DNA from 3 places in the Leuconostoc citreum genome. Region 3 is predicted to be linked to each of the others. Evidence: a T-box and tRNA genes for the amino acid it is inferred to sense, from the RefSeq annotation. Region 3 holds a T-box; the other regions hold tRNA genes.
The links. The T-box of region 3 lies ahead of leuS (leucine--tRNA ligase). A T-box ahead of a tRNA ligase gene usually reads a tRNA of that ligase, here a tRNA-Leu.
Positions count from the first base shown of each region.

Region 1: it has a tRNA-Leu gene. The T-box ahead of leuS (leucine--tRNA ligase) is inferred to sense a tRNA for this amino acid. The anticodon was not compared.
Region 2: it has a tRNA-Leu gene. The T-box ahead of leuS (leucine--tRNA ligase) is inferred to sense a tRNA for this amino acid. The anticodon was not compared.

Region 1 is NZ_CP042410.1:8,326-11,611, forward strand. Features, by position in the region: gene gpmA (2,3-diphosphoglycerate-dependent phosphoglycerate mutase) at 63-776, opposite strand; gene FGL72_RS00060 (cold-shock protein) at 886-1,086, opposite strand; tRNA gene FGL72_RS00065 (tRNA-Leu) at 1,346-1,430, shown strand; gene FGL72_RS00070 (hypothetical protein) at 1,531-1,872, shown strand; gene tpiA (triose-phosphate isomerase) at 1,875-2,687, shown strand; gene rpoB (DNA-directed RNA polymerase subunit beta) at 2,923-3,286, shown strand, end outside.
Region 2 is NZ_CP042410.1:1,452,838-1,456,123, reverse strand. Features, by position in the region: gene FGL72_RS07220 (universal stress protein) at 1-239, shown strand, start outside; gene FGL72_RS07215 (cadmium resistance transporter) at 630-1,241, shown strand; gene FGL72_RS07210 (ArsR/SmtB family transcription factor) at 1,249-1,551, shown strand; tRNA gene FGL72_RS07205 (tRNA-Leu) at 1,637-1,720, shown strand; gene FGL72_RS07200 (DUF2075 domain-containing protein) at 1,816-2,976, opposite strand; gene FGL72_RS07195 (glycosyltransferase family 8 protein) at 3,078-3,286, shown strand, end outside.
Region 3 is NZ_CP042410.1:1,112,789-1,116,074, forward strand. Features, by position in the region: gene leuS (leucine--tRNA ligase) at 1-1,829, opposite strand, end outside; T-box leader at 1,928-2,127, opposite strand; gene FGL72_RS05490 (phosphatase PAP2 family protein) at 2,174-2,812, shown strand; gene FGL72_RS05495 (SAM-dependent methyltransferase) at 2,796-3,286, shown strand, end outside.

The DNA of each region.
Region 1 (3,286 bases), 760 kb from region 3:
ATTTTCTTAATTGTAGACGACATAAAAAAGCCAACACATTGATTAGTGTGTTGGCTTTTTTATTACTTGCTCAAAGTCTTCTTAGAAACAACTGACAAATCATCAGCTAAATCGTAAACCAATGGTTGGCCATTGGCAATTTCAACATTTAAGATGTCATCATCAGAGATGTTTTCCAAATGCTTAACCAAAGCACGCAATGAGTTACCATGGGCAGCAATAACAACGTTCTTACCAGCTTGCAATTGTGGGGCAATATCTGATTCCCAGAAAGGCAAAACGCGTTCCAAAGTAATCTTCAAGTTTTCGCCTAATGGCAATTCGCCTTCAGGGACATCTGCGTAGCGACGATCAAAGGCGGGGTATGTCTTTCCTTGAACAGTCATTTCTTTATCGTAACCGTCCAACAATGGTGGCAACACATCATATGAACGGCGCCAAATGTGCACTTGTTCGTCGCCCCACTTTTCTGCAGCCTCAGCTTTATTTTGGCCTTGTAAAGCACCGTAATGACGTTCATTTAAACGCCATGACTTAGCTTCCGGAATGAACAATTGTCCAGCTTCTTCCAATGCATAATGCAATGTTGTGATGGCACGTGTCAAAACTGATGTGTAAGCTTGATCGAATTGGATGCCTTCAGTGGCCAATAATTCGCCGGCTTCCTTAGCTTGTGCGATACCTTTGTCTGACAACTTTGTGTCGATCCAACCGTTAAATAAGTTCAATGCGTTCCATTCACTTTGACCGTGACGGATTAATACTAACTTAGCCATGTGTGCTAAACTCCTTAATTTGTGTTTAATATAACATATCCATTATACCACGATTTTTCGACACAAAAAAACTCGCCTAAGCGAGTTTTGAAAGTATCAGAACTTAATCTTACAACTTTACGATGTTTGCAGCTTGCAAACCACGATCTGATGATTCAACTTCGAATTCAACAGCTTGACCTTCTTCAAGAGTCTTGAAGCCGTCACCTTGGATAGCTGAGAAGTGTGCGAACACATCTTCACCGTTTTCGCGAGTCACGAAACCGTAACCCTTTTCGCCGTTAAACCACTTTACTGTGCCTTTTTCCATGATATGTTTCTCCTTTGGTGTGCTCCACCAATGATTTTATTTTGTAACTTAAATAATTGGTACTTGAGCGCCTTCCGAGAAAAACAAATCAAAATCAATAACTTTTATTACAAACACAGTGTAACATACTGGTGAGAATAATCAAGTATAATATGAATTGATAAGCGCTTGATAATGCAATAGTGCGCTAGGGGTGTGTTATCTTGACATTTTCATTGGGCTGGGTTAGAATAATATGGTTGTCAATACAAACGACATCGCAGCCGTGGCGGAATTGGCAGACGCGCAGGATTAAGGATCCTGTGCCCGTTTAGGGCGTGCGGGTTCGACTCCCGCCGGCTGCATAATCAAGGCACTTCCCATTACTAAAATGGGAGGTGCCTTTTACTTTTAAAAGCTATTCAGTTTTTCCTTGTGGTAAAATAGAAGCAATGGAGAACAACGATGCTACTTTTTAAACGAACAAAGCGAGATGAAAAGGCAGAAGACGTTATACCACAATCTGCTTTAGAAAATATGCAACAAGAAAATGATCAATTATTAGATCAAATAGAAGCATTGAAGTTAGATGTATCAGAATTAAGGTCTGAAAATGACCGATTAGTTGAACAGCTAAATCAAAGCAAGTATCAACGTAAATTGATTAAAACAAGTATGGGGCTTGGCGTGTTAGTTGTGAGTTACGTTTTGCTCCACCTTGTTAATGAAGACGTGCAATATACAGCAATGTTACTATTAATTGAGGCAGCATTTATGTTTATGATGTTACAAGGAGATGATAAATAATCATGTCAAAGATGCATAAAGAACAGCGTGTGCCATTTGTCGTTGCTAATTGGAAAATTAATAAATTGCAAGCTGATGTCATGGATTTTTTGTCACAAGTCAATGATAAGGTGCCCGACCAAAAAGTTGTTGAAACAGGAATTGCGGCACAGGATTTGTTTTTAGCTGACATGGTTCGGACGACGGCGGGCACACCTATACATGTGGTCGCTGAAAATGTACATTGGGAAGACGGTGGTGCTTATACAGGGGAGACTTCTCCTAAGGCTTTGAAAGACATTGGCGCAACCTATGTTTTAATTGGCCACTTTGAGCGCCGTAAATTTTTTAACGAAACGGATTCGACTGTGAATTTGAAAGTAACCGCTGCATTACGTAACGGCTTACGCCCGATTATTGATGTTGATGAAGATATGAGTACTTATGCACAGTTTATGGATGCAGAACCGTCTGTTGCACAAGTTGCAGCAGCATTAGCAGGTGTGTCAGTAGATCAGATTCGTAATGTGACGATTGCTTATGAGCCAACTTGGGCTATTGGTTCCGGCGAAGCGGCAAGTGCTGATCAAGCGCAAAAAGCAGCACATTTAATTCGTCAAACATTAGCAAAGCTTTATTCACCGGTTATCGCCGAACAGGTTAGGGTGTTGTATGGTGGGTCGGTAACACCGGATAATGCGCGTGAGATTATGTCACAAAATGATATTGATGGTGTTTTGGTAGGAACGGCTGCATTAGATCCTAAAAAGTTTTTACAATTAATTGAAATTGCTCGGGACCCAACTGTTCCAGAATTTGATATTGATCACATTTAATTGGACTTGCAAATTAGTGGTAAAAGCGTATAATTATTGATAGTAGTACTGTGAATAAATACGGAATTTTGCGAAATATTGTCCGCAATGCCTTTATATTGAAGCAAACGTTGTCTGCGGAAACAGCGGCGATTGCTTTTTTTGTGCCTATGCGGGAACAAAAATAGTCTAAAAGACCGTTTTGTAACCAAATTGTAATAACAAAACGCAGCAAAAAACAAACGAGGTGATAAATGTGGCAGGACATTTAGTAAAGTACGGTAAGCACCGTACCCGTCGTTCATATGCTAGCATCAAAGAAGTACTTGATGTGCCGAATTTGATTGAGATTCAAACGGCATCTTACCAATGGTTCTTAGATGAAGGTATCAAAGAAATGTTTGGTGACATCATGCCAATCGATGACTTCCAAGGGACATTGTCTTTGGAATATGTTGATTATCAATTGATGGAACCAAAGTATAATATTGATGAGGCGCGTGAACACGACGCCAATTATTCAGCACCATTACATGTGACTTTACGCTTGACGAACCATGAAACCGGTGAAATTAAGTCTCAGGATGTATTCTTTGGTGAGTTCCCATTAATGACAGAAC
Region 2 (3,286 bases), 340 kb from region 3:
CGAACCTTGCACGTTATAAGGCCTATGCTGAATCACAAGGGGCTGAAAACGTTATAACGGTCTTTGCTGATGGTGCCAAGGCTGGAGAAGTTTTGTTGCAGGATGTTGCGCCAAAAGTACAAGCAGATTTAATTATTGTGGGGGCGCACTCACGTGAGGGCTTTTGGGAATCATTGGGTTCACAAGCCGCATACATTGCCCGTCATGCAAAAATTTCATCAATGGTTGCTCGTAAGTAATCAAAAAGACACTGCCATAATAGACAGTGTCTTTTTTGAAAATTAGCTTTTGTATAACACGAAACCCCGATAAGCTAACGCGCTTATCGGGGCTATTTTTTGGGAGAGATTTTAGAGAAGAGAATATTGGGAGATTATAGGAGAGAAAAGTTGCCCGTATGGGGTTTCGTGTGTTGATGCCGTGGAGAACATCAACGATAATCTAGCATATACAATTCCTACCTTTCTAAAACGCGTCGTTGTTTGAGATGACTTGTTTTGTTGTTGTATATAATATAACTTGACCAGATTAAATCAGTATAAAAATTTTAAAAAAACTGAAATAAATTTTTTGTGGTATAATATATGAAAAGTATTTCATGTAAAAATAGTTCATATAAAGAGGTCAACATGGTTCAAACACTTTTAACGGCACTTACATCTTATATTGGCACAACATCTGATTATTTTGTTGTTTTACTACTGGTCTTCGGACAATATCGGGGACCAAAGCAGACACGGTCAATTATCTTCGGTGCCTATTTAGGAAATGCACTCTTGGTTTTGATAGCGTTACTCGTTGCGGTATTGCTTAAAAACATTCCAGAATCTTGGCTGCTTGGTTTTCTGGGAATTGTGCCGATTGTAATTGGTATTCGCAAATATTTTTCAAATGACGATGAAACAGAAGAAGTTAAAGATAAGTTAGCGCAGGATAATAATAGAAACTTGATTAGTAACATGGTTATCATTACGATTGGTGCCTGTGGTGCTGATAATTTGGCCTTGTATATGCCTTATTTTGCTACTGCGAATCTTGTCTACTTACCCGCAATTTTACTGATTTTTATTGCGGTGCTAACAATTGTTATCTTTTTGGCTAAAAAGCTAACCGACTTTAAGCCAGTTCATACTTTCTTCGAACGTTTTGGTGACAAAATTCAAGTGATTATTTATATTGTTCTTGGCTTATACGTTATGTTTGATGCAGGAACGATTCAATATCTTATAAGCCTGTTATAATAAAAGTATGAAGACAAAAGCAATTAGTGAACTTGAAAAAATATTTAAAATATTAGGGAATAAACAACGATTAACGATTCTAGAGTTATTGCGATCACGCTCATATTCGGTCTCTGAAATTGTTGATATTTTGAATATGGAGCAATCGGCTGTTTCTCATCAACTACGCGTACTCCGCGAAGCGCAATTAGTTCAAGCAGAGAAGCGAGGACGTGAAGTATTGTATTATCTGAGTGACTCGCATATTCTAATTCTTTTAGACAATGCGTTAAAGCACGTTGATCATGTATTTAATTTAGGAGACGAATAATTATCATTTGAATTATAGGGTTGACGTGAATGTTAAAATTTGGTATTCTAATATAGTTGTTTAATACAAACGGTATTAGATATATGCCGTTGTGGCGGAATTGGCAGACGCGCTGGACTCAAAATCCAGTGGTGGCAACACCGTGTGGGTTCGACTCCCACCGACGGCATCATTGATTTAAAAAGACATTAAGTTAACTTAATGTCTTTTTTAGTGATTTATTTTTAGCAAGCATGATTGGCTTAGTACGTCTATGCTTAATAATTAGGACTGTAATGCCATGAGCCGCTGACGTAGTGCATCATCGTAAGCAGTCAGATACAGGCCGTATTTACCACGCTTAAGGAGAACGTTTAAAACATTGGCAATAAAATCTTGATATTGTGCTGGTGTAAATTGAATATCTTGCCTTTTTTTGAAAATTTCTTTATGAGAGTATTTTTCCGGAATAATAGTCATGCTATCGGTTTTAGGATTGTAACCGAAAGAAGGACCAATAATCATACCGACATAATTTAAATCGAAACCTTGTAATGTGTAAATTGTCCCGACTTGAGTAATAGATGATTCGCGTTTTGCCCAGTGGGTGCGTTGCGGATCCCATTCATCCCAAGGTAGGGAAAAGGTGTCCATCTCGACATTATGACGGCCATCGATGCGTGGGAATCCAGATGTTGCAACGACACGGCTTAAACCATACTCACTATTGCGCGCTTTGATTTTGTCATAAAGTGCACCAGCTGTAGGAAAAACTTCAAACTCAAATTGACTATCTTTTGGAAAAGGTGTGATTGGTTGCTGTGCGGTGAAACTATCTAGCCAAGCTACTTGTTTGTCACTTGTAACCATACGATACTGGAAATCCATATTGAATTCACGATATGGATGGTGACCGATTGTCTTAAATAATAGCTGCTTGGACCAATACATCTTTGATTGAAATACTTGTTTAAAATCATAAACAACTACGACAACTTTTGACAAAGCCATTAAATCAGTTAACTGATTTTTACCGCGATAATGGGCATACGGCTCTGATTTAGAATAGAGCAAGTGTGCTTCGTCAACGAAAATGACGTCATAGTGACGATGGTTTTTTTGTGCATCATTAATCAGAGCAGTTGGCCGTCTAATGTCGCGTGGATTGAGGCCGTCAAAACTTTTAGCCATATCTTGATAAGCCTTATAAAGTTCTGGGTGGTTAACGACAAGCGCACTTTTGTAGCGTCTGTCAGTCATATATTTTTTAACAAGTTGCATGAGTACGACCGATTTACCAGTACCTGCTGCGCCTTGAATGATGGCAACTGCATGTTCTTTTTTAGACATGTTGTGATTGATATAGCTATTGAGCTCTGTAATCTTTTTTGTTTGATCGTCAGAGAGCGTATCAATTAAAAACTGTTCTTTTAGAATCTTATTCATTAAAATTACCCCACTGTGATTTATTATACTATAACGTTTGACAATTACTCGCGTTAAACCTAATGACACACTAACAATATTCTCAGCGTATAATATAGTATATGGAAAAAACCAAAATAATAAATGATGATAGCGTGAACCTATTAATCACCATCGATGAAAATTATATTAAACCGTTACGTGTTTTACTTTATTCACTTAGGCAAACTAACCCAAGAGAAAATATGACAATTTGGTTGGCTCATGACCATATTGAGGCGGCGCAGTTAGAAAAATTACATCAATTTGTTGCGCAATTAGGTTTTGTTTT
Region 3 (3,286 bases):
TGTGTCAAAGGTCCCATGAACATCTCGTAAACACGTAGCGTGTCAGCACCATATTCACGGACAATATCATCTGGATTGACTACATTTCCCTTTGATTTTGACATTTTTTCGTGGTTAGCACCCAAAATCATCCCTTGGTTCACTAACTTTTGGAATGGTTCTTTAGTTGGTACAACACCCAAATCATATAAGAATTTATGCCAGAAGCGAGCGTACAATAAGTGTAACACAGCATGTTCAGCACCACCAACGTATAAGTCAACATTCATCCAATACTTCAATTTTTCAGGGTCTGCTAGTTGGTGATCATTATGTGGATCAATATAACGTAAGAAGTACCAGGATGAGCCTGCCCACTGAGGCATTGTATTTGTTTCACGACGACCTTTAACGCCATCGTCACGTGTCACTTCTAACCAATCGGTTAAGTTAGCTAGTGGTGACTCCCCACTACCTGATGGTCGTAATTCTGTGGCATGTGGCAACAAAAGTGGTAACTCATTTTCTGGTACTAAGCTTGTTGTCCCATCTTCCCAATGAATGACAGGAATCGGTTCGCCCCAGTAACGCTGACGAGAAAAAATCCAATCACGTAGTCTAAAGTTGGTTTGTGCATGTCCAGCTTGATGTGCTTCTAACCAGTCAATCGCTTGATCGATAGCGGTTGCTTTGTCCAAGCCGTCTAGGAAATCAGAATTGATGTGTACCCCATCGCCAGTATATGCAACATCATCATTCTCGCCACCAGCAATCACAGGCTTAATCGCCAAATCAAACTTTTTTGCAAACTCAAAATCGCGGTCATCATGCGCTGGAACGGCCATGATTGCACCTGTGCCATACGAAGCTAAAACATAATCGGCAATCCAAATTGGCAATTTTTCACCATTGATTGGATTGATACCATAAGCACCTGTAAAGACACCTGTTTTATCCTTGTTCAAATCTGTACGTTCAAGATCTGACTTAGCAGCAATTGCTGCACGATAATCTGCGACAGCTTGTTTTTGCTCTGCTGTGACAATACTGTCAACTAGTTCATGTTCAGGAGCCAAAACCATATACGTAGCGCCAAATAAGGTATCTGGTCTCGTTGTGTAAACTTCAATTTTAGCATCTGCGTGATCAACATTAAAGAACACTGCAGCACCCTTGGAACGGCCAATCCAATTACGTTGCTGTTCCTTAATCGCTTCTGGCCAATCCAAATCATCTAAGTCATCAACTAATCGGTCAGCATAGGCTGTGATTTTCAGTACCCATTGTCGCAAGGCTTTTCGCTCAACCTTATTTCCAGAACGTTCTGACTTACCATCAATCACTTCTTCATTAGCCAAGACAACACGGTCAATTGGATCCCAATTGACCATCATGTTAGACTCGTATGCTAGACCTTTTTCATATAATTTTTCAAAAATCCACTGAGTCCACTTATAATAAGATGGATCTGTCGTATTTATCTCACGATTCCAATCGTATGAGAGGCCCAATGATTTTATTTGCTCACGAAAATGATCAATATTTTGACTCGTAAAGTCAGCTGGATTATGCCCTGTTTTCATTGCATACTGTTCTGCTGGCAAGCCAAAAGCATCCCATCCCATAGGGTGTAAGACATTAAATCCCTTAGCTCGCTTAAAACGGCTCATAATGTCTGTTGCTGTATAACCTTCTGGATGGCCAACATGTAAGCCCTGTCCTGACGGATAAGGAAACATGTCAACAGCATAATACTTTGGCTTATCAGTTGTATCAGAGGTAGCAAAAGTTTGATTATCATCCCAAAACTTTTGCCACTTTTGTTCAATTTGTTGATGTTCGTATGGCATATTTTTTCATACAGCAATTTACTAGAATCGCTGCATATCCTCCTTAAAATAATTAAAGTAAAAACGAAAAATCACCCTATATCACACTAAAAAGCATGACATAGGGCGAATTAATCGCGGTACCACCTATGTTTACGTATTGCTACGCCTCAAAACGTCTTAACGCGACGATACGTTGAAAGTTACTAAAGTTTCGCTTTCAAGGTGATTTAACCGAGTTCAACATGTTGTTCGGTAAACTTTCACCACCGCTTACTCTCTAACACACCACGCCATGTCTACTACTGTTAAATATAATGCTCTAATTATATCACGTTTAATCAAAATCAGGTATACTGTATGTTATGATTATAAAGCAAAAAACACAGATTATATTGGCGCTAATTACTTTTAGCATTTTTCTCTGTCTAACGATTGGCTTGGTATCACAAGCTTTGTGGTTTGAACAGCTCAATAGTATCGGTCAACATTTAATACAACAGCGATCACCATTAGCAGATATGATTCTAATCAATATTACGCAACTTGGTAGTGTCACATTTATTGGATTAAGCACGTTAATCTTGATTATTTTCTTAAGTTATAAGAAAGCTTACCCTGCATTGCAGTTTTTACTGGTCAATATTTTTTTATATGCAGGGTTAACGACACAAATAACCAAACGTATTATTCGCAACCCACGTCCAATACCACAGTTAATTCCAGAGCACGGCTTTAGTTTTCCTTCTGGACACACGATGGTTGCTATTTTATTCTATGGTACATTAATCGTGCTAACCAAGCGTTATGTGTCAAAAAGTTGGTTGCAACTAACAGCAATTACTATTTTCACCTTGCTACTCTTTGTCATCCCAATCAGTCGTATCTATGTCAATGTACATTACCCGACTGACATTATCGCTGCACTGTCGTTAGGCTATAGTTTACTCACTCTTTCAAAATATCTATTTTTAACAGGAGATTCCTATGATACCATCAATTGAGACACTCGCACACCAACTCATTGAACAAACTGTAAAAGTTGGCGATATTGTGATTGACGGGACGACTGCCAATGGCATTAATACGCGTTTTCTAGCGACAAGGGTCGGCAAGTCTGGCAAAGTATTAAGTTACACGGCGACAAAAGATAATGCAAATGCAACAGCTGCCTCACTATTTATGAGTGGCTTGTCTGAACGCGTCACTTTGCTCGGTAAAACGCTAGATCGTTCTTTTTTACAAGAAATCGGCTCACAGAGTCAAGCAAGTATTGGTATTTTTGACTACTCAGATGATGCACAAAATAAGAATCAATATCCTAATGACTACACTGATCAAATCAATCGTGTGTTGCCACGACTCGAACACGGTGGCCTTATGCTCATTAAATTTCAAGACATACCTACCGACTGGCTAGCCTATCTTGATACACTAATCAAAGCTGACTATGCGCAAGCAACCTACCGAACTAAAAA